DNA from 2 places in the Allocoprobacillus halotolerans genome. Region 2 is predicted to be linked to the other one. Evidence: a T-box and tRNA genes for the amino acid it is inferred to sense, from the RefSeq annotation. Region 2 holds a T-box; the other holds one or more tRNA genes.
What was found. The T-box of region 2 lies ahead of asnS (asparagine--tRNA ligase). A T-box ahead of a tRNA ligase gene usually reads a tRNA of that ligase, here a tRNA-Asn.

Region 1 (11,914 bases), 1.4 Mb from region 2:
TTATGAGAGAGGTTCATTTCATTTGTTCCAGTATAGCCAATATTCATACTTTCCCCAAATCTAAAGAAAGGATGTGCATGAATGATTTCACCATTATCTAAGATTTTCTGTTTTGTACCATCTAAAACATCATTCAATGATGAAATAATATCACTATCCACCATATTAATTTCATCAAAGATAAACATTCCTCCATACTTCATCATTAAACTTAATGGACCATATTCAAAAACAGTTTCACCATTTCTTAAAACATATTTACCAAATAAAGTGGATTCATCAATCGAACGACTTCCAACCATTTTTAAAGATGGTAAACCCAACGCTCCAGCAATACAAAGCAGTTTGGTTGTTTTTCCAGTACCAGAAGGCCCATAGTATAAACATGACCATGTTTTTCCTCTTTGAAAAGATTTGATTAAATCAAAATCATTTTGATCTAAATATTCACGATTTTGCATATAGAGTTGTTCGTTGCTTTTTATAGATTCTTGAAGAAATAAAGGGAGTTTTTGTCTTTCTTGTTTGGAATAAAGAGGACATATATCTAAAATTGTATAAGATGAAGAAGATAAAGATTGATAAATTTGTTGTTTTGATTGTAAGTCTAATAAAAGTTGTTGAGGATCATTTTGAAATAAATAAGTTGGTGTTAATGATTGGGTATTAAAGGTAATATGGAGATGTTGCATGAGTTCTTCTACGGAATCATAATGTAAAGATAGAAAACAATCGTGTTGTTGGAGAATATCTTTTAATAATTGAATAAGGCTTTGAGCGATATGTAAAACATATTTATATTCATTGGCATCCCAATTATTACCCTGATGATGGTTTGACATTTTGAGTTGTCGCCAGTTTGTATAAATGTCTTCAAAGGATTCAATTTGATAATGGTTATAAATATAGTTAATCGCAATGAAAAGTAAACGATAGAGACTATCGTTTTGTTGTTGAGTTGTGGCTATAATAAAACGTTGGTCATGTAAAGAGTATTCAAGATAGGCTTCCTTTTGGTTTGCGTGAATCATTTGAAACAATAAAGACTGTTCATGAATAAAGAGATAAACATCATCTTCATTGTCAACGCTATGGACAATGCTTTGAATGGCTTTTGCTGTTTCATATTCATATGGATAAGTTGTTCCTTCAATAAGTTCAAGAGATTCTTTTTGACCGTAAAGAATTTGGTCACTATGGTATCCTGGGGAAATAGAGTAAGGTCTATATTGTTTAAGTTCATCGAGTATCATATTTATCGCTCCTTTTCTTGTTTCATATTATAACATGAATCCAACATATCACAAATTATGTGCTTATATAAATAAAAAACGATCTTTCGATCGCTTTGTTTTCATATGGTGACCTGTACGGGATTCGAACCCGTGAATGCATGCGTGAAAGGCATGTGAGTTAACCGTTTCTCCAACAGGCCACAAAAATGGCGCTTGAAGTAGGACTCGAACCTACGACCGATCGGTTAACAGCCGATTGCTCTACCAACTGAGCTATTCAAGCGTTTTATAAATGGAGCGGGTGATGGGAATCGAACCCACGTAGTCAGCTTGGAAGGCTGAAGTTCTACCATTGAACTACACCGCATTTGAAATGGTGCCCAGGGCCGGAGTCGAACCGGCACGGATTTTAAGGTCCGCAGGATTTTAAGTCCTGTGCGTCTACCAATTTCGCCACCTGGGCATATATCAGTTTTTAATGGTGACCGCAGGCGACTCGAACGCCTGACCCTCTGATTAAAAGTCAGATGCTCTACCGACTGAGCTAGCGGGTCAAAAGATGGTGGGGAGGGGCGGATTCGAACCACCGAACCGAAAGGAACTGAGTTACAGTCAGCCGCGTTTAGCCACTTCGCTACCTCCCCGTATATGGTGCCGGCTAAAGGACTTGAACCCTCAACCTACTGATTACAAGTCAGTTGCTCTACCAATTGAGCTAAGCCGGCAAATGGTGGAGGTTAACGGGCTCGAACCGCTGACCCTCTGCTTGTAAGGCAGATGCTCTCCCAACTGAGCTAAACCTCCAACATGGCTGGGATAGCTGGATTCGAACCAGCGCAATGACAGAGTCAAAGTCTGTTGCCTTACCGCTTGGCTATATCCCAACAGTGCTTATTTAATATATCAATTTTTTTGAGTATAGTCAATATTTTTTGAACGAAAATTTGATTTTTTTCATATTTCCTATTTCAAAAGAAAAGATGAATCCACAGATTCATCTTATTTCTAATAATTTTTCAACACTAACAAGTTTTACACATAGGACAAAAAGATCAGTTGCCTGTTTCAATTCTTCTAAAGGTGGGTAAGAAGGTGCAATTCTAATTATAGAATCATGTGGGTCTTTTCCATATGGGAAAGTTGCTCCAGCATCTGTTAAAATGACACCAGCCTCCTTACATTTTTGAACAATGTCTTTGGCACAATCTTGAAGTGCTTCAAAAGTAATAAAATATCCACCCAATGGTTTTGTCCATGTTCCAATTTGTAAATCAGCTAATTCTTTTTCAAAAATATCAATAACCATTTCAAACTTTGGTCTTAATAAGTCAGCCTGTTTTTGCATATGCTCAGTTAAACTTTCAAAGTTTTGGAAATACTTAGCGTGTCTTAACTGATTCAATTTATCATGACCAATAGATTGTACAGTCATATGTTTTAATGTATCTTTTTTATTATTCATAGAAGTTGCCATCGCTGCCACACCAGCTCCTGGGAAAGTGACTTTAGAAGTTGAACAGAATTCAAACACCATATCAGGATGACCAGCATCTTGACAAGCTTTTAAAATATCTTTGACATGACTTTGCTTATCATTATAAAGATGATGAACGACATAGGCATTATCCCAGAAAATTCTAAAATCTTTAGCAGCTGGTTTTAAATGTGCAAATCTTTCAACGACTTCATCACTATATGTAATTCCAGATGGATTAGCATATTGTGGGACACACCAGATTCCTTTTACACTTTCATCTTCTTGAACATATTTTTCTACTAAATCCATATCGGGACCATTATCATCCATTGGAATTGGAATCATTTCAAAACCAAAATGTTCAGTAATCGCAAAATGACGATCATAACCTGGTACAGGACATAAAAATTTAATTTTATCCAAACGACACCAAGGTGTATTTCCTAAATAACCATGTGTATAACCACGACTGATTTGATCAAACATGATTGTTAGACTTGAATTGCCATAAACAATAATCTGATCAGGTGTTGTTTCTACCATATCAGCAAAGAACTTCTTGGCCTCATCAATACCATCCAAGATCCCATAATTACAATAATCCTTTTGTTTAGAAAAATCATAATGACTATTGATTGTATCTAACATTGGCATAGAAAGTTCAACCTGTGAAAAATCAGGTTTTCCACGTGCCATATTTAACTGTAAATGCAAATCTTTCATGTCTTGATATTGTTTTGATAATTGTTGATGTAAAGTTTTTAATTCATCTTGATTCATCTCTTGATATGCTTTCATTGTCTATCCCTCACTTTGAAGTCATTGTACCTTTTCGACGCATAAATTGCAATCTTTATTTTTATTAAAAATTTTTTATTCATTTACTTGTAATCTATGTAAAATCACAACAAACGTTGTCTTATCTTTATGACTGGTTGCTAGTATTTCTCCATTATGAATTTGAACAATATTTTTCGCAATCGCTAATCCTAAACCTGTTCCTCCTGTTGAAGAAGAACGTGAGGCATCACTACGATAAAACTTATCAAATATATAAGGTAAATCAGCACTGTCAATAGGATTACCATAATTCCTAATTTTGATAGTGACTGTTTCATCATCATTTAAAACTTCAATCTTAATCTTTTTACCATCTTCACCATATTTAACAGCGTTAGATAATAAATTATCAAAAACTCTCGCAATTAACTGACCATCACCTTTAATAAATAAATTGTTTTGACTGATTTTCACTTCTGGGGTGATGTGATGTTCCTGAAATGTTGGATAAAATTCATCCACAATCTGTAAAACTAACTCTGTAATATTGATTGTTGTCATATGTACTTTAACATTAGCTTGATCTAAGCTTGTAAATTCAAATAAATCATCCATCATACTTTGTAATCTTTTGGATTTTTCATAAGCCACACTAGAATATTTTTGGATTTCTTCTTTTGTTAATTGTTGATTGTTTTTAATTAATTCTAAATAACCAACAATTGTTGTCAGTGGAGTACGTAAATCATGTGCCACATTTGTAATCAAATCATTTTTCTGCTTTTCAGCATTTCTTTCAGCATCATAAGCCATACGTTCATTTTCTTTAAGAATTTCACTTTCTTTTTCTTTATCACTTAAAGTTTTTGCAAGAGCATTAATATTGGCAGCTAATAACCCTAATTCATCATCATATTTAATTGGTGCTTCAACTTCATAGTCACCAGCTGTAACCTTTTGAATCGTACCACTTAAAACATCGATATACTTTAAAGTAATGTTCATTAAATCAGAGAAAGTTACTAAAAATATTAATAAAGAAATCAAAAACGCAAAAATGTATAACCATTCATAAGGTAAGTCGAAGAAATTCGTATGTTCAAATATAATCATTAATGCCGAGTCACATATAAAAGCTATAAAATAAGCCACAATAATATTAATAAATAAACGCCAACGAAAACTACTGATAAATAATCTTTGTAATTTTTGAATCATAGTTCAAATTTATAACCTACGCCCCAGACTGTTTTAATATGTCGAGGATTTCTAGGCTGCCTTTCTATTTTTTCTCTTAGTTTTCTAATATGCACCATAATTGTATTATTAGAATTATTTGATTTCATCTGCCAGATTTTTTCAAATATATCATCAATAGAAAAGACTGTTCCTGGTTGACTAGCTAATAAAACAAGAATTTCATATTCGATTCTTGTAAGAGCTAAAGGCGTTCCATCCAAAGTCACTAATTTCTTTTGTGTATCAATGATTAAATCAGTAGCCTCAATTAAATGAGAAGAATGATTGATAGGTTTATTTAAAACATGATAACGACGTAATTGTGATTTCACTCTGGCAACAAGTTCCATCGCATTGAATGGCTTGCTGACATAATCATCTGCACCAGTCAGTAAGCCTTCAATCTTATCCGAATCAGCTGTTTTGGCTGACACAATAATCACAGGAATATTATATTGTTCACGAATCATTTTTAAAGCTTGAATGCCATCAATTTCAGGCATCATAATATCTAAAATCACAAGATCAATTTGATACTTGACAATATCTTCAATCAAGGTAAAAGCATCATACCTTTTTTCAACCATATAACCTTCTTGGGTTAAATAAATTTCAATCAAATCAGTAATTTCTTTTTCATCATCTACCACAAGTATATGAGGTGTTTCCATTGCTTATCGCCTCCTAAACATATTATATAGAAATTCATAAAAACAACAATCATTTTCAAGAGAAAAACTGTATTGTTTTGATTCATCATACAAGAGTATGACGGAAAATTGGAAAAAAATTTTAAAAAAATAATCAAAAATGAGAAAATATTGAAAGAAAATGCCATTGATATGACAAATAATTGAAAGCGTTATCATTTGTTTTTTATAATAGCCCTAGAAGAGGAGGAAAAGAAAAATGAAAGACAAATTAATGGAAGCTATTTTAAAAGTAGCAGAAAAATTACAAACAAACCGTTATATGTCAGCAATTAGAAATGCTTTTACAGCATTATTGCCAATCACGATTTGCGGGGCATTTAGCGTTTTGTTTACAAGCGTTATCTGTACACCAAATGAAAAGGGAATAAGTTTAGCTAACTTTGAAATGTTTAGTTGGTTAGAAAACTTAAATCCAATGTTTAATGCTGCATATTATGCTACATTAAATTTCTTGACTATTGGACTTATTGTGTTGATTGCCATAGAATTGGGGAGATATTATGGATTTCAACAAGATATGACATTACCTTTAGTCGCACTTTCTTGTTATATCACATTATGTGCTACAAGTGTACAAGCTACAAATGATGATGGAATTGTATTTGATGTTGCAAATGTACTTGCAGTGAATTATACAAATGCACAAGGGTTATTCATGGCTATGATTTCAAGTGTTCTTTCTAGTGAACTTTATATGAGATTTGTTCGAGGGGGAAAACTTAAAATTTCTTTGCCTGAAACTGTACCAAGCAATGTAGCGAATGCATTTAATGTATTGATTCCTGGAGTTGTCACAATTTTCATTATTTCAGGTATTGGATTATTATTTGATACTGTTTTTGGATATTCTTTCTACGATGCGATTACAAAGTGGATCCAAGCACCACTTACAGGAGTATTGACAGGATTACCAGGATACTTATTATTGTTCTGGGTATCTACATTATTATGGGTTGTAGGTATTCATGGAACACAAACTTTAGGAGCTATTTATTCAGCACCAATGTTATTAGCATTAACAGAAAATACAGATGCTATTACAAAAGGACTTGAACCAACAAATATATTAAATACAGGATTTATTAGTTGTTTTTCAATCATTACAGGAGCAGGGCTTACTGGTGGTTTATTAATAGCAATCTTGTTGTTCTCAAAACGTGATGACTATCGTACGATTGCAAAATTATCAATTGCACCAGCTGTATTTAACATTAATGAAACAATGACATTTGGATTACCAATTGTATTGAATCCTATTTTAGCGATACCATTTATGCTTGCTCCAGTTGTTTCAGCGACTTTTGCATATTGGATGACAACCATTGGTTTTGCGCAAGTGATTTCCTTCCAGGTTCCTTGGACAACACCTGTTGGGATTATGGCATTCCTCGCTACAGGAGGACATATTGGAACAGCAATTACACAAATTATTTGTGTGGGATTATCTATCTTGATTTATACACCATTTGTACTTGTTGCAAATAAGCAGGCATCAATAGAAGAAAGCGCATAACAATAAAATGAGAGGAAAAAACATGAGTAAAGTAGAGTTGACAGAAACACAGAAAAATATTATTCAAATAAGAAAAAGAATGAATCGTCGTGCTTTTGAAGAAGAAAAGTTTAATGGTTTTACAAAAGAAAAAATGTGGACATATTTATGGGTTTTCCTTTTTACGCCTTATGGTATATATCGCTTATTTGATAAGAAAAACGAATTTCTCTATCAACAAAAGGTCGCATGGTTAATAGTGGCTATTGTATATATGGTTTGTATCATTAATCAATGGATGAGAATTTTTTAAAGTATATCCCAGATGATGTTTTTCTGGGATATATAGAAAGGGAAACGATATGAAATTAATTATAGAAGAAAATGAACAAAAGATGAGTGAAAGTTGCATGCATATTGTTTTAGGTGCAATGATGCAAGATAAACGTGTTAATATTTCATTAACATCAGGACGTTCTCCAAGAAAAATGTATGAAATGATGATTCCTTATGTGAAAGATCAAGATAAATTTAAGGATATTCAATATTATATTTTTGATGATGGTCCATGGAAAGGACAGGAGCATGGACCTATTTGGGATGAAATGCATGAGTTGTTTTATACGCCAGCTCATATTCCAGATTCACAAATACATTGTGTTACTGAAGATAATTGGGAAACATATGATGAAGAAATCAGAAATGCAGGCTGTATAGACGTCATGGTTATTGGTTTAGGATGGGATGGACATTTTTGTAGTAATTGTCCACGCTGTACACCAATGGATAGCTATACTTATAAAATTTTACGTGATGATCAAGTGAAGGTGAATCCAACATATCGTCCACGTGATAATATTCCTTATGTTTATACGATGGGACCTAAAAGTTTGATGCGTGTTAAACATTTGGTTATGATTGTTAATGGAAAAGAAAAAGCAGAAATCTTGAAGCGTATGTTAGATAGTGAAATAAGTGATGAATTGCCTTCAACTGTCTTAAAATTACATCCAAATTTTACAATTATTGCTGATCAGGATGCAGCGTCATTGTTAAATCCTGAAGATTATAGAAGATATTAATAGAATAAGACAAACTATTAAATGTCAATAATTAATTTAAAAAAATGATTTTAATAGTGTTTGTCCTGATTTAGAGGAGCAATCCGATGTTCTTTGATGTTTTTAGTGGATTTTTGGGTGCACTAAAAACAACTTCTCAAAACTCAGTGTTTGAAAGCTCTTACATTTTAGGTTTTCTTTGTTTTTAAGCTACTGATTCCGTTGCTTCGTTCCTATAAACAAAGCGATGGATTTCACCATTGATATCAGAATACTGATAAATCTGTTTTCTGGTATTCTTTGGAAAATCTAAAGATATTGAATTGAAGAACGTATTTCGGGTTTCTTCTGGTAATCGCATGATATTTTCATGCATGATTATAAAACTGCTTTCGTTTTTCATGATTGAATAGATATATCTGGCAATGCGATTGGCAACTGCAATGACCGCTAATTTATGACGCTTTTTATTTCCGTTCTTCACTCTTTCAAATAAGTGTTTAAGAACAGGATTATGTCGTCTGGCAAATTCGGCAATCATGTAAAGAGCGTGTCTCAGGTATTTTGAGCCTTTCTTGGAAATCTTGCCCATGATTTCCACAGACTTGCCAGAACGCTTGTTACGTGGTGATGAACCACTGTAAGAGACATAATGATCAGCATTTTTGAATCTGAAGATGTCTCCGGTTTCAGCGATGATAACAGCGGCAGTCAAAGGACCACAGCCAGTGATGGTCAACAGCAGACTGTAAACATTAAAAGTGGCAGCAAGCTTTCTGATATCTTTTTCAATCAGTTTCAATTGTGTACGAATATGGATGATGCTTTCAACAGTGTTGGAAATAACATATCTCATATGATCGGATACATGTGGAACCAGTGTATCCTGAGCATAATTGAAAAGCTTATCAATCTTATCCATACTGCAGCGATGTCTAGTTGCTTCGTAAACAAGATGAAACACTTCATTTTTGGAAGCATTTATGATATCATGCGAAGTAGGATATTGAGATAAGACAGCCAGGAAAGCAGCTGATTTAGGTTCAAAAACATACTGAAGTTCAGGGAAATAACAATCACAAAGGGCAATGAGACGGTTAGTTTCCTGAGAATAGAGTTTTTTAATCTGATAGTGTCTGTGAACGAGAGCCTTAAGATCTTGATATCCGTTTTTGTTTTCAAAAACAGAATCTGAAACATATTTGACCTGATCATCAGTACCGATAATGGAACAGATGGTTTGAGCATCCAAAGGATCAGATTTAGATATATTATGGCTTTCTCTCCATTTATTAACGAAATCCGTATTAAGCTGATGGATTTCTTCATCGCTATTACAGTTTTGTTTAATAAAGGTGTAGATATTAGTAGAATATATGCCAGTGACTTCCAAAGCAAAATAAGTGTGGAGACAGTACTGATCACTGGAATACTTTCTAACAGTATTTAAAAACTCAACAACTTCAGATTTAATAAACTTAAAAGATAATTTTTTTCTAAGGAAATGAGGTTTGACCGATCTTAATTCAGGGACAGCCAGAACAGCAGCATCAGCCTTGCCTTTAGAGACATCAATGCCAACATAAAGATTGTAATTGTAATTTTTCATAAAAAATGACCTTCTTTCTAAAGTATGTAAATGGTTTTGAATTGCACCTCTAAATCAAGACAAACGCAACCTCGTAAATGCGGAGACAAGTGAGAATACACTGCTGCAACAAACTCATTCGGGTATAAAGTACGCCTTGAACAGAGGATTAAGTCTTTTAGAAGTGAACATAACAAGATGGCCGCAGGAGAAAAGAATAAAACCTTGATTCAAAACGAAACTATTATCTTAAAAGAGAGTGTAGAAGCAAGGATTTTTTAAACAACTGAGATATCTCAGTTGTTTAAAAAGAGAAATCCTTAATTCAAACTTCTATACATATTATACGAGGAGAAAAATGATGGAAAAGAAGCCTGTAAAAATTGTGACTATTGGTGGTGGAAGTAGTTATACACCTGAATTAATGGAAGGATTTATCAAAAGATATGATGAACTTCCAATCAAAGAAATCTGGTTAGTTGATATTGAAGATGGTAAAGAAAAATTAGAAATCGTTGGGACAATGGCTCAACGTATGTGGGATGCATCTCCTTATGATGTGAAAGTGCATTTGACTTTAGATCGCAGAGAAGCTTTAAAAGATGCTGACTTTGTCACAACACAATTTAGAGTTGGCTTATTAAATGCTCGTATTAAAGATGAAAGAATTCCATTGTCATATGGGATGTTAGGACAGGAAACCAATGGCGCTGGAGGAATGTTTAAAGCTTTAAGAACAATTCCGGTTATTCTTGATATTGTAAAAGATATGAAAGAATTATGTCCTGATGCATGGCTTGTTAATTTTACAAATCCAAGTGGAATGGTAACTGAAGCTGTCATGAGATATGGAAAATGGGATAAAGTCATTGGATTATGTAATGTACCAGTTGGAGCGATGATGAAAGAACCAAAAATGATTAATAAATCATTAGATGACTTGACATATAAGTTTGCTGGATTGAATCATTTCCATTGGCATAAAATATTTGATAATGCAACAGGGCATGATATAACACAAAAAGTGATTGATGCTATCTATGATCCAAATGTAGATGATGGCACACCAAAAAATATTTTCAATGTCAAATTTTTTAAAGAACAATTAGATCAAATGCAAATGATTCCATGTGGATATCATAGATATTACTATCGTCAAGAAGAAATGTTAGCACATGCTTTAGAAGAATATAATGATCCACAGGTTGGAACAAGAGGACAACAAGTCAAACAAACAGAAGCAGAACTCTTTGAATTGTATAAAGATCCTCATTTAAATTATAAGCCAGAACAACTTGCAAAAAGAGGTGGAACACATTATAGTGACGCTGCATGTGAAACTATTGCATCTATTTATGCTAATAAAAATACGCATATTGTTGTATCTACAAAAAATAATGGAGCTATCCCAGATTTACCAACAGATTGTACAGTAGAAGTATCTGCATATATTGGCTCAATAGGAGCTAAGGCTATTGCTTTTGGAGAATTACATCCAGCTGAAAGAGGATGGCTACAATGCATGAAAAATATGGAATTGTGTGTAGAAGAAGCAGCAGTAACAGGTAATTATGATTTGTTACTTCAGGCATTTATTTTGAATCCACAAGTTGTATCAGGGACAACAGGAAAACGTATTATGGATGAATTATTGATTGCTCATAAAAAGTATTTACCACAATTTGCTGATAAGATTGCTCAGCTTGAAGCTGAAGGTGTAACAATCAAAGACGATATTGCTAGAGAATTAACTGAAAAAGGATTATAAAAAAGACCACTTAAGATGAATCTTCTTTATTTGTCTATTCAAATAAAGAAGATTTTTTTCATGAAGTCGTCTTGTATTATGTTCTATCATTACGTTCTTTAATCACTTTATTTTCAAAATGATGGATATAATTGATATTTTCTTCATAATCTTTCATAAAGAGAAGCATATAAATGTTATCTAATAGAAAGGTCATAGATATTTTAGATGCAAATGCACCTTGTTTAATCACATCATTTTCACCATGATTTAAAATGACTGCATATTTACAAAGTTTAATAAGAGAAGATTTCTCGTTTGAAGTAATCAAGATAACGGGAATATTAAGATTAATATTTTCAAAAGCCCAATTCTTGACTCTTGAACTTGATGCATTATTACTGATAATTAAAGCAATGGGATTTTTAGATGATTTGAAACGATGGACATTTTCAAATCCGATTTGAGTATTGCAATAGATAGGGAGTCTTAGTTTTTGACATTTAAGAACAAAATCTTGTGCAATTAATAATGAAGAACCCACCCCATAGACAGTAATGGCATCTGAGCGGTAGAGGAGAT
Region 2 (11,914 bases):
CACCCATTTCAAAAAGGACTTCACCATCTTTTTCAATATAAACAATATTCGTATGAAATCCAGCAATACGCACTTTTGCCTGATGATGTTTTCCAATCAATTCCACACATATATCTAAAGCACATTCACTTTCTAATGGTGAAATATCAATAGGTGTCTGTTGAAGCCATTTTGCCATCTCCTGTTTTTGATCTGCTGTCACATTCGCAATCACTTCTAACACATTTTCTGTGATGCCAGCGACAACACCTGCTGCCACACTTGAAGCAATTCCTTTTAAACCACCAGTATTAGGCACAACAACGCTTTTAACATTCTTGATAATATTTCCACTGACCTGAACATTAGCTTTGATGATTTCATCATCTAAGACATCACAGCATTTACTAGCACAATAAGCCAACGCTATTGGTTCAGTACAACCCATTGCTGGGACCAATTCTTCTTTTAAAATTTGAATATAAAGTTGATAATTCTTTTCTTCCATAATCTCTACTCTCCGTTACGTCTTTATTCTATCATTAAATAAAAGAACTGAAAAGAGATGTCAAGCGATTATTCAACAAATTTCGTCATACAAAATATTTTTGAAACTTCACTTTTTTAATTGATACTTTGTCGTTTTTCCTTTTCCATTTTTAACAATCATATCTTTTTCAAGTAATTTTTTGAGAACTCTATTTGTTTTTGCTTTATGAAAACCAATCATCTTATCTAATTGATTTCTCGTTAATAATTGATGTTTGTTTAAGCATTTGACAATCTCATTTTCTTTTTCTGATAAATCCAAGTAAGAATTAAAAACCGGAAGAATCACTAAAATAGAATTTTCAAACACACGGTATTTTGGTTTGACTAGACTTTCATGATATGCCTCATTTATTCTCCTTATACCTGTTCCCAATTTTTCAATATAGTTTAATCTAAAGAAAATATTACTTATGATTGGATTTCTAAATACTGAAATTTGACCATTCAAATATTCTTCAACAGAAATATCAGGCAATAAAGAACCTGGAGAACTTATTTCAATTCTATCATCAAACATACTTATTTTCACATTAGAATAGTTTTATATTATATTCGTTGCAAAACAACACGATTCTACACAAAGATATTTCATTATACAAAAAATATCTTCACAAAGAAGATATTAATTGTGTTTTGGTTTTCGAATTAAAAATTGTAATAAAGCTTTGCCGTGAAAAGGATATAAAGGATACAAATAAGATACTCCAAAAGTTTTAATACGTGCTAATCCTATCCATAAAATCAAATTAAAAAGAATAAATCCATAAATGTTTAAAAACATAATACCGATAATCATCATGACTTTAATATATTTATTTGTAAGAGATAATTCATAATTAGGTGTCGCAAAGCCACCAACTGTTCCAATCGCACAAAACATGAGAATATCTTCTGAGAAAAAACCCAATTGAATAGCAAATTCACCTAATAAGATAGCTGCAATCAAACCCATTGCATTGGATAATGATTCAGGTGTATGAACCGTCGCAATACGTAATAATTCAATGGATAATTCCATAATCAAAATTTGTATAAAAAAGGAGTAATCCCACTTTAAAAAGGATGAACTTAAAGCAAAAATGGGAACAAGATAGATTGATAAAAAGACTGCAGCCATACGAATCAAACGAATAAACGTTCCAATCAACGGGGTTTGACGATGTTCTTCAACATGTTCTAAGATTTCAAAAAGTGTTGCTGGCAACATCACCACAGATGATGATGTATCACAAATAATCGCAATATAGCCATGTTGAATATGCGTTGCAACAATATCTGGTCTTTCACTATAACGCACTAAGGGAAAAGGATTATAGCCTTGATTCAATAAAACTTCTTCTATTGCACGATCACTCATAATAAATTCTTGAGCCTGTACTTGTGAAATGCGATTAAGCAGTTGCTCTAAAACTTGTCTATTGACTTTATTTTCTAAATAAGCCACTGCAATATCAATGGGATTTTGTGTTCCCATTGTTGTGAGATGAAAACATAATTCAGGTGTTTTAATACGACGACGAATCAATCCAGTGTTATTTAGAATAGATTCATTAAAACCATCTTTAGCACCACGTACACTTTTTTCTGTTTCTGGTTCTTCAATCGAACGATTTGGATAATTCTTTGTATCCATGAGATATGTTGTTTCACCATCAAACAAAGCACAATTGCCACCTAAAACTGCTTTTTGTATCTTATATATATCATTGGTCGAAACAATCTCCACATCCCCCATATTTAAACAGTTCTCTAAATCTCTTCCTTCTTTATTTTCAATACCTTCTACCAGTCGAGAAATTAAAACATCGTTAGATAAACTTGCTAAAAAATAAAGATGAACAAATCGTCCTTTAAAATTTAAAATACGATGTTTTAAATCATAAGAATCATTCATGATTTTGGCTTAAATATAATCGCAACAAGAAAAGCAAAAAGAATGGCTGCACTAATACCAGCGGCTGTTAAATCGAACATCCCCATCGCAATTCCAAAAATACCATACTCTTTGGTTGCTGCCATTGCGCCATGCATTAAAGAATGTCCAAAACTGGTAATCGGTATTAAAGCTCCAGCATGAAAAATTTCAACAAGACGATCATAAATATGGAAAAGATCTAAAAACGAACCTAAAACAACAAATAAACTTGTAATATGTCCTGGGGTCAGACGACTATGATCATAAATCAATTGAGCAATCAGACATACCAAACCACTAAAGAAAAAAGCCATGATATAATTCATTCTACCGCCTCCAGACTGATTGCATGGGCAATACAAGGAATACTTTCTTTTGAGAAGTCATCATTGGTGACAATAAAGCACCAGTGGAAATCACTAAAACACGTTTGAGTTTACGTTCTTTTAATTGAGGATAAAGCAATCCCATCGTCACTAATGCACTACAAGCACAACCACTTCCACCTTGAAACACAGGTTGTGATGATAAATCATATAACATACATCCACAGTCATTATAACGTACTACATCTATTTTTTGACGTTGTAACATTTCTTTTAAAATTTGATGTCCATACATCGATAAATCACCAGTAACTACCAAATCATAATCATGAAAACTACGTTTTAAATCTTGAAAATGATTGATGATTGTATCAAAGGCAGCTGGAGCCATAGCACGTCCCATATCATTGGCATCTGTTTGTGAGTAATCGATCACACGTCCTAATGTCACTGCCTCTACTCTGACAGCTTGTGGTTGATTCGTTATAAGCGTTGAAACAGCACCTGTAGCCGTAAATGTTGTGGTATCTTTTTTGAATGCCATATTCCACCGGATAACGATATTGACGTTCTGCAGTGGCATTATGACTAGATACCAATGCCACTGTCTTTTCAACAAAACCAGCTTCAATAAGCATTGAAGCCAATGCTAATGATAAAGCAAATCCTGAACAAGCACCATATACTCCTACAAATGGGCGAGGAATTTCTCTAGCTAGATAATTCACAGAGGTAATTTGATTTAATAAATCGCTACCTAAGTATAAATCTATATCTTTATATTTCAATCTTTCTCTTTTTAAACAAATATCCAAAGCAGCTCTAAGCATTTTTCGTTCTGCTTTTTCAAATGATTTTTCACCATAATGATAATCTTGAACACTTTTATCAAAACAACTACCTAATGGTCCTAAATATTCCAATGGTCCACATACAGTTCCCGTTGAAGCAATATAAGTTTTTTCTAAAGTGACGGAATTACCCAAAAAGCGTAATGACATAACGAATCACTCCCAGCAAGGCAGAACTGACAATCCCATAAGTAATAACAGTTCCTCCTAATTTAAACATATTGCTGCCAATTCCCATAATCAAACCTTCACTTTGACTATCCAAGGCACTTGATGTCATACTATTTGCAAAACCAGTAATGGGAATAAAAGTACCTGCCCCTGCTTTTTGTGCCAATTTGTCATAAAGACCCAATCCGGTCAATAAACAACTCACAAAAACTAATGTAATAATCATCATTGGTGTCGCCTCTTTTTGATCAATATCATAAAAACGCATAAAGAACTCTAAAACACCCTGTGCCAAAACACCTATCACACCACCATATAAAAAAGCAAAAAAAGCATTTTTCATTTTATGTCCAGTTGGTTTTAATGTTTCAGCTAACTGATCATATTCTTTACGATCCATCTTTCTCACCTCTTTTTTAGTGTTTACACTTTTTATGTTTTCAAACATAATTTTTTGAAACCTGCATATACTCTTTTTGAAAGGGATGAGAATTTTGTCTATGAAAAACATATTGACACGTCTTTTTGAATATTTTTTGAAGTTGTTGAAGTGGATGAAGATGGTAATGAAATAAAAAAACAACAAGATTAAACTTGTTGTTATCTCTCTAATCTGATCCATATTCTTCTTAATAATGGAATTAAACTATAACCAATAAATATTTCTATTGGTAATACAGCACATTCTTTGACAACCCTAATACAAAAAGAAATTGTCCAAGGGATATGATACATCATATCCAACCATAATGGTGTTAAACATAATGTCACAACGAGTTCTACAAGAACAACGCATAAAATCCAAGTTGAAAAAGTTTTGGCTTCCTGTTCGTTTATCTTACGTTTTAAAAATATAATGATTATCGTAAAGACAAGTGATAATAAAACACAAAGTGAAATCAGTGTAATCTTATCCTGTGATTTTAAGTGATAGGTTGTTTCAGAAATATTGATTACATCTAACTGTCCAATATACACAATCGCTCCAATGGCTAATACAGCAATCAAACCAATCACAATCATCAAGATACGTGTGGGACTGATATTTTTAGAATGTTCATGCACCATTGAGGGGATGACACTGACAAGAATTGTTCCTAGAGTGAATCCAAAAATGGAAACCCCGTTGGGAAAATAATCAAACCAATCACATCACTACATAATCCAACCAGAAAGGCATAGCTTGGTGAAAGAAAATATCCTGCTAACATTAAAGGAATATATTCAAAACCAATCTTTAAACTTTCACTCCCAAATAAGGGAATCATAATGGCCAATCTTTTACAAATGGCTGTTAAAATAATGAAAATAGCCGCTATCACTAATTTCATCACATTTCCTTTTTCAAAAGGATAAAACTTAAATACATAAATACCTAGCGCAATGATAATCATTGCAATAACAAATTGTTCCATAACATCATGCTACTTATAACAAATTTTCCTGCTTCATCCTCATTTCTAGTCCACAGGCGTTAATTCCGATTTAAAAAACCGTACATGCTTTGCTACTGACGTAGACTCCTCCTTCTTTTTTTATTTTTATCTATCATACATGATTTATCCGTTATTGACAATATTTCTTTCTTCACCTTTTAAAAATGCTAAAATATTTTCATAGACTTCATTCACACATCTTTGTCTAGCTTCAATAGATCCCCAGGCAATATGTGGTGTAAAAATCACTTTATTCATCTCTTGAATTTGATAAATAACATCATCTTCTAATAATGGTTCATGTTCAAATACATCCAAACCAACACCAGCTAAATGACCTTCATTTAAAACTTTTACTAAAGCCTTTTCTTCAATAATACCTCCACGTCCAACATTAATTAAATAAGCTGAATCTTTCATTTTTCTTAAAGCTATTTCATCAAATAAATAATGCGTCTGTTCATTTAATGGAGCATGAATGGTAATAATATCAGATGTTTTTAATAAAGTATCAAAATCAACTTGTTGATAATCACTTGTAGCATTTTTTCCACTTGTTGAATAATATTGGACTCTTGCTCCCATAGCACTAGCAATCCCAGCTACAGCACGTCCAATATGCCCTAAACCAACAATCCCCCAAGTCATAGATGAGACATCATGAAAAACATCATCAAAATAACTAAAATACTCACCATGGCAATATGCTTTTGATTTGACAAAGTGATCATAAGTAACATTTTTTTCAATCAAATGCATTAATAAAGCCAAAGTATGTTGAGCTACTGTTGTGGTAGAATAATCTTTTACATTGGCCACCTTTATATGATGTTCTTGACAATATTTTAAATCTACATTATTTGTTCCTGTCGCAAATAAGCAAATGAGTTTTAAATGTTTTAAACCTTCTAAAACGTCTTTATTCATCACATTTTTATTAGTAATGACAATATCGGCATTTAAAATACGTCCTCTGATTTCTGATTGTTTTGTATCTTCATACATTGTCACTTGTCCTAATGAACAAATCTTTGATAAATCTACATCTTTACCGACTGATGCACTTTGTAAAACAACAATATGAACATCTTCTTGAGACAACAATGTCATAAAATCTTCTAATGATACATTTTGAAATAACTGTCCTAAATGAATGGCTTCATTTAAATCTAAAATATCTGTTGGTAAGGCCACTCCACACATTGAAGTCTCAACGATTTCAAATTTTAAAATATGTTGAATCATCGCCACTCCTAAAGCTTTAGAAGTCATTGTTTTATCCTCTTCAATTTGTTCTAAGAGGTGTTGTTTAAAATGTTTTTCTTGCTGGACACATTGATAAACACATTCTTGAAGTGATGTATAAGATAAAATCTGATCTCTGACTAAATCATGATAAAGAAGTGGTAAAACAACATCATATAATTCTAAAGGCACGGGTTTCCCATATCCTTTTGTAAAATTATAAAGCAAGGCTGTTCCTAATTCTTCATCTTTCATTCTATCTACTAATTTCATTTTTCATTTCCTCCCTCAAATAAATAAACTTCAACTCTCTGTCTTTCTGCTTTAGCTTTATCATCATAAAAAATCATACAAACCTTCATTTTTTTAGTTCGTGTATCATATTTCATCACATTATACGAAATATAACGACTATGACTTTCTTTTAAGCCACCCGTAGCACTTCCCGCTCCAATATAATAACAACCATCAACTTCTCTAAAAAAGGTAGATGCTTATGACCATGAAAAACATAATGAATACGTCTTTTTTGTAGCCAATCAATAAGAATTGGTGCATCAACTAAAACTTTAGAAGTTTCCACGATACGATTGATAAACGTTTTTTCATGCCATTTGGTTTTAATAAACTGTGCTTTATCAATGGGATAGACATGATGATGCAACATCACAAGTAAAGTATAATCTTCAAGGTGATCAATAGCAGATAATTCATCATCAATTTCAATCAACTGTCTTTGACCAACTTTCCCTCTAGCTAGATTTCCTTCACTGGTTGTATCCATTTTAATAATAATAATTTTCTCTTTTTCTAAAACCTTAATATTTTCCCCTAACAAATAAGCAATCACTTTACTTTTTTGCATTCTCGCAAAATTAAAACCATGAACAATCACATCATGATTACCTAATATAAAAGTGATATTGGCTTTATAACGCTTCTTTAAACTATTCATAAAATCATTTGCCAAATACATATTACGACGATTCGGTGATTCCATTAAATCGCCTGTAATTAAAATATTAACAGGCCATAATGATGGTAATCTTGGCAATAGTTCATCCAATGACGCATAAAGACGTGCCAATCCTTTTTGACGCTTATCTTTTCCTAAATGCAAATCACTCAGTTGAATAAAATAAGCATCATTTTCATATTCATGATAATCTTCAAATAAATCATTATTTTGTTCAATAGAAGATAATAATTTTATATAATCCTGCTTTTCTCTCATTGGCACAAACACTGTCTTTTGTCCTTGAAAAATCAAACATCCCGGCCATAAATCTACATGGTTCAAAGCTCCAAAAAAGTTGGAAATGGATCAAAGAATGATAAATTATCTTTTTGAAAATGTCCTGAAATAGGATAAAAATAAATATTTTCATAATCAGGAAAAGATTCTATCTTAAAAGATGCATCTTCAAAACCAGGCACATATACAATATGAATGGCTTGTTCAAACATTTGAGCCATTGTTTCCATTTCTAAAGAAAATGGTGTATGTAAAATATGATCAACATCTTCCGCTTTCAATAAATTGGGTAATAATGCATAATCATCCCTTGTCAAAGATGTTAAAACATCACAAGCAATATCGCGCTGATTTAGCCATTGAATAAAACTTTGTAAATAATCATATGACATCAAAATATCTCGCATATAAGCTGATTCATTGCGATAAACAATATTAAAAAAGGTATTGATAAAGAAGATTTCGTTCACTGTCTTTTCACCTCATATGTTTATTATACTACAAATTCTAATGCTTGAATATGAAAAATATAAGAGAAAATGTATTGCTGTAAATAAAAATCCCACAGGAACTAGAAGATAATATTTTCCTTGTGGAATTCGTTTTTTAAAATTTTAAATTTCTTGGTGTTCTTGGGAATGGTTCAACATCACGAATGTTTTGCATACCTGTTAAATACATTAAGAAACGATCAAATCCTAGACCAAATCCAGCATGTTTACATCCACCAAATCTTCTTAAATCCATATACCATTGAAGACCTTCTTTAGACATTTGTTTTTCATCCATGATTTTTTCAAGAACATCATATCTTTCTTCACGTTGACTTCCACCAACCAATTCACCAATACCAGGAACAAGCAAGTCGCAAGCTGCCACTGTTTTTCCATCATCGTTAAGACGCATATAGAACGCTTTAATTTCTTTAGGATAATCTGTTAAGAAAACAGGTCCACCAACAACTTTTTCACAAATATAACGTTCATGCTCACTATTGAGGTCCATACCCCATTCAACTTTATTTTCAAATTTCACATCAGCCTGTTTTAAAAGTTCAATGGCTTCTGTATAAGTCATACGTTTAAAATCACTGTTTCTCACATGTGTAATTCTTTGAATACATTCTTTATCAATCATTTGTTCAAAGAATTTCATTTCTTCTGGAGCATTTTCTAAAACATAATCAATACAGTATTTCACCATATCTTCAATTAAATCCATATCATCTTCCAAATCTGCAAAAGCAATTTCTGGTTCAATCATCCAAAATTCACTGGCATGACGTGATGTATTTGAATTTTCAGCTCTAAAAGCTGGTCCAAATGTATAAACATCTCTAAAAGCCATACAAAACGCTTCCACATGTAATTGTCCTGTCACAGTCAAGAAAGCTTCTTTGCCAAAGAAATCTTTATCAAATTCAGTGTTATCAATTGTTGTCGCTCTAAACATTTCTCCTGCACCTTCACCATCATTTCCTGTAATAATTGGTGTATGTACATAAACAAAGCCTTGTGATTGGAAAAATTCATGAATTGCCATAGATAATACACTTCTTAATCTAAAAATTGCATAGAATGTATTGGCACGTGGACGAAGATGTGGAATTTCACGCATATATTCAAAAGAATGTCTTTTCTTTTGCAAAGGGAAATCATCATCACACGCTCCTTCTACAACCACTTGTGTGGCTTCAATTTCAAAAGGTTGTTTAGCTTGTGGTGTCAATTTTAATTTTCCTAAAACACGAATAGCACTTCCCGTACTAATATGTTTCACTTCATCATAATTTGTTAAACTTTCCTGTAAATAAACAATCTGGCAATTTCTAAAATATGTTCCATCGTTTAATGCGATAAATCCAACTTTTCCATTATCACGATTTGTACGTACCCATCCATCTAATTCGACATATTCTAAACCTTCTGTTTCAAAATCTTCTCCAGATAAAATAATCTCATATAATTCTCTTACCGTCATAAATTCAAACATGCTTTCTTCCTCCTTTATTAAAAAAAGCCGTTCCATTAAAGGAACGACTGATATCGCGGTACCATCCTTATTCATATTCATTATGAATACACACTTTTGAGATAACGCCTTTTGGCGGGATAGTCTACTTTTCTTTTCTCCTATCCGGTTCATTGAGTGTTCCATATCATTCCCATTTCTTTTGCTTACACCATCCAAAAGTCGCTTTTAAACTTATAAATCATATGTTCTCAAATCATTACCTGTATATTTATTATTAACATCTTTTTCACAAAATTTCAATACTTTATTCATCATTGACATGCATTTTTAAAACTAGTTCCTGAATGGCTACAACCACATCCACAGTTTGTACAACCACATCATGATGAACTGTAAAATGTGTATGTGTAAAATCAACAATGCCTTTAATGCCTAAATCCATTAAACGATCCACTGTTTCTTGAACATTTTCACTAATCGCTAAAATTGCAATTTTACATCCTTCAGGAAATGTTTTTTCTAAATCATCAATATGATGAAGTTTCACACCAAAACGTTCACCGACTTTATTTTGATCCAAGTCATAGCCACAGACAATTTTTCCAACCGTATATTGCCAACGATTATACTTTAAAATCGCACTACCTAAGTTTCCTACACCAATTAAAATAATAGATTCATCCAAACCTAACCCCAAAACATTATTCAAGATATTGATAATATCTTTGGTATCATAACCAATGCCACGCTTTCCTAATGATTCTTTGCTTGTTAAAAAGCTAAAATCACGACGGATTGTGGTATCTAAAATACCCGTTGCTTCAGATAGTTCACTCGATAAAAAATTATTTTTCCCTTCATGTTGCATATTGCGCAAAGCTTTTAAATAAACTGGGAAACGTGACATCGTTGCTTTTGAAATTTTATGTTTTTTTCCATGATTATTCACCAAGACTTTCTTCTTCTAAATCATATGATGGTTTGACCATTAAGTCAAGTGAAGAAAATTGTTGATGTTTAAACATCACACGCGCAGCTGAAGCAATCATGGCTGCATTATCTGTACAATAAGACATCGGTGGAAATAAAACTGGAATATCACTACGTTTTGTCAGTGTTTCTCTTAGTCCTTGATTCGCACTGACACCCCCAGCCACAATAATTTCTTTGACCTGATAATCTTTAGCAGCTTTCAGTGTTTTTGAAACAAGCACATCAATCGCAACTTCTTGAAATGAACACGCTAAATCTTCTGGAACAATATCTTCTCCACGTTGGGTAGCATTATGACAAAGATTGATGACTGCTGATTTTAATCCACTAAAAGAAAAGTTATAGCTGTCATCATTCATTGGTAAAGGCAATTGATAACTATGTTTTCCCTCTTTTGCCATACGATCAATGACCGGTCCACCAGGATAAGGCAAATGTAAAACACGTCCCACTTTATCATAAGCTTCACCAATCGCATCATCTAAAGTTTGACCAATGACTTCAAATGAAAATTCATGTTTCATATAAACAAGCTCACTGTGTCCACCACTCACGACTAGACATAAACATGGATATTGAATATCTTCAACAAGTTCATTGGCATAAATATGTCCAGCAATATGATGCACACCAATTAATGGTTTATGATATGCTAGAGCGAGTGTTTTAGCTGCCTGCATACCGACATGTAATGAACCAACAAGGCCTGGTCCTTTTGTCACTGCAATCGCATCAATATCTTGCATATTGACCTGAGCTTGTGACAAAGCTGTTTTTAAAACTGTCGATACACATTCAACATGCATACGACTAGCAATTTCTGGTACAACGCCTCCAAACATACGATGGGTATCAATTTGTGATGCTACAACATTGCATAATAATTCACGACGATTTTTTAAAATCGCAACAGCCATTTCATCACAGCTTGATTCAATAGCTAAAATAAGACTCATTGTCTTCCCTCCTTTACTACTTTTGTCATTAAAAAGGCATCTTCATGATTATCCTGATAATAATCAGGACGAATAGCCTGGATGGAAAAACCAAATTTTTGATATAAAGCAATGGCTTGATGATTTGATTTTCTAACCTCTAAGCTGATAGTTTCAACATCTTGAGCCAAAGCATAATCTAAAGCATACTGCAATAATTTTGTACCATAACCTTGTGACTGATAGGTTTTGTCTACTGCAATTGAAGCAATTTGAGCCTGT

Region 1: it encodes a tRNA-Asn, which carries the amino acid that the T-box ahead of asnS (asparagine--tRNA ligase) is inferred to sense. The anticodon was not compared.

The regions. Positions count from the first base shown of each region.
Region 1 covers NZ_CP101620.1:1,347,195-1,359,108, forward strand. Annotated here, with positions in the region: gene NMU03_RS08010 (AAA family ATPase) at 1-1,253, opposite strand, end outside; tRNA gene NMU03_RS08015 (tRNA-Glu) at 1,360-1,435, opposite strand; tRNA gene NMU03_RS08020 (tRNA-Asn) at 1,443-1,518, opposite strand; tRNA gene NMU03_RS08025 (tRNA-Gly) at 1,529-1,601, opposite strand; tRNA gene NMU03_RS08030 (tRNA-Leu) at 1,610-1,698, opposite strand; tRNA gene NMU03_RS08035 (tRNA-Lys) at 1,715-1,789, opposite strand; tRNA gene NMU03_RS08040 (tRNA-Tyr) at 1,796-1,879, opposite strand; tRNA gene NMU03_RS08045 (tRNA-Thr) at 1,885-1,960, opposite strand; tRNA gene NMU03_RS08050 (tRNA-Val) at 1,964-2,039, opposite strand; tRNA gene NMU03_RS08055 (tRNA-Gln) at 2,044-2,119, opposite strand; gene NMU03_RS08060 (aspartate aminotransferase type Ic) at 2,230-3,510, opposite strand; gene NMU03_RS08065 (sensor histidine kinase) at 3,586-4,710, opposite strand; gene NMU03_RS08070 (response regulator transcription factor) at 4,707-5,402, opposite strand; gene NMU03_RS08075 (PTS sugar transporter subunit IIC) at 5,641-6,957, shown strand; gene NMU03_RS08080 (hypothetical protein) at 6,980-7,249, shown strand; gene NMU03_RS08085 (6-phosphogluconolactonase) at 7,299-8,018, shown strand; gene NMU03_RS08090 (IS110 family RNA-guided transposase) at 8,203-9,606, opposite strand; gene NMU03_RS08095 (6-phospho-beta-glucosidase) at 9,947-11,353, shown strand; gene NMU03_RS08100 (MurR/RpiR family transcriptional regulator) at 11,430-11,914, opposite strand, start outside.
Region 2 covers NZ_CP101620.1:2,830,944-2,842,857, forward strand. Annotated here, with positions in the region: gene NMU03_RS16815 (L-cysteine desulfidase family protein) at 1-487, opposite strand, end outside; gene NMU03_RS16820 (ATP-binding protein) at 596-1,060, opposite strand; gene NMU03_RS16825 (spore germination protein) at 1,154-2,425, opposite strand; gene spoVAE (stage V sporulation protein AE) at 2,422-2,772, opposite strand; partial or broken gene NMU03_RS17905 (stage V sporulation protein AD) at 2,774-3,773, opposite strand; gene spoVAC (stage V sporulation protein AC) at 3,751-4,194, opposite strand; partial or broken gene NMU03_RS17910 (folate family ECF transporter S component) at 4,395-5,209, opposite strand; gene NMU03_RS16860 (D-2-hydroxyacid dehydrogenase) at 5,354-6,748, opposite strand; gene NMU03_RS16865 (metallophosphoesterase family protein) at 6,900-7,775, opposite strand; gene NMU03_RS16870 (hypothetical protein) at 7,772-8,200, opposite strand; gene asnS (asparagine--tRNA ligase) at 8,337-9,722, opposite strand; T-box leader at 9,759-9,970, opposite strand; gene NMU03_RS16880 (redox-sensing transcriptional repressor Rex) at 10,009-10,653, opposite strand; gene tsaD (tRNA (adenosine(37)-N6)-threonylcarbamoyltransferase complex transferase subunit TsaD) at 10,646-11,653, opposite strand; gene rimI (ribosomal protein S18-alanine N-acetyltransferase) at 11,650-11,914, opposite strand, start outside.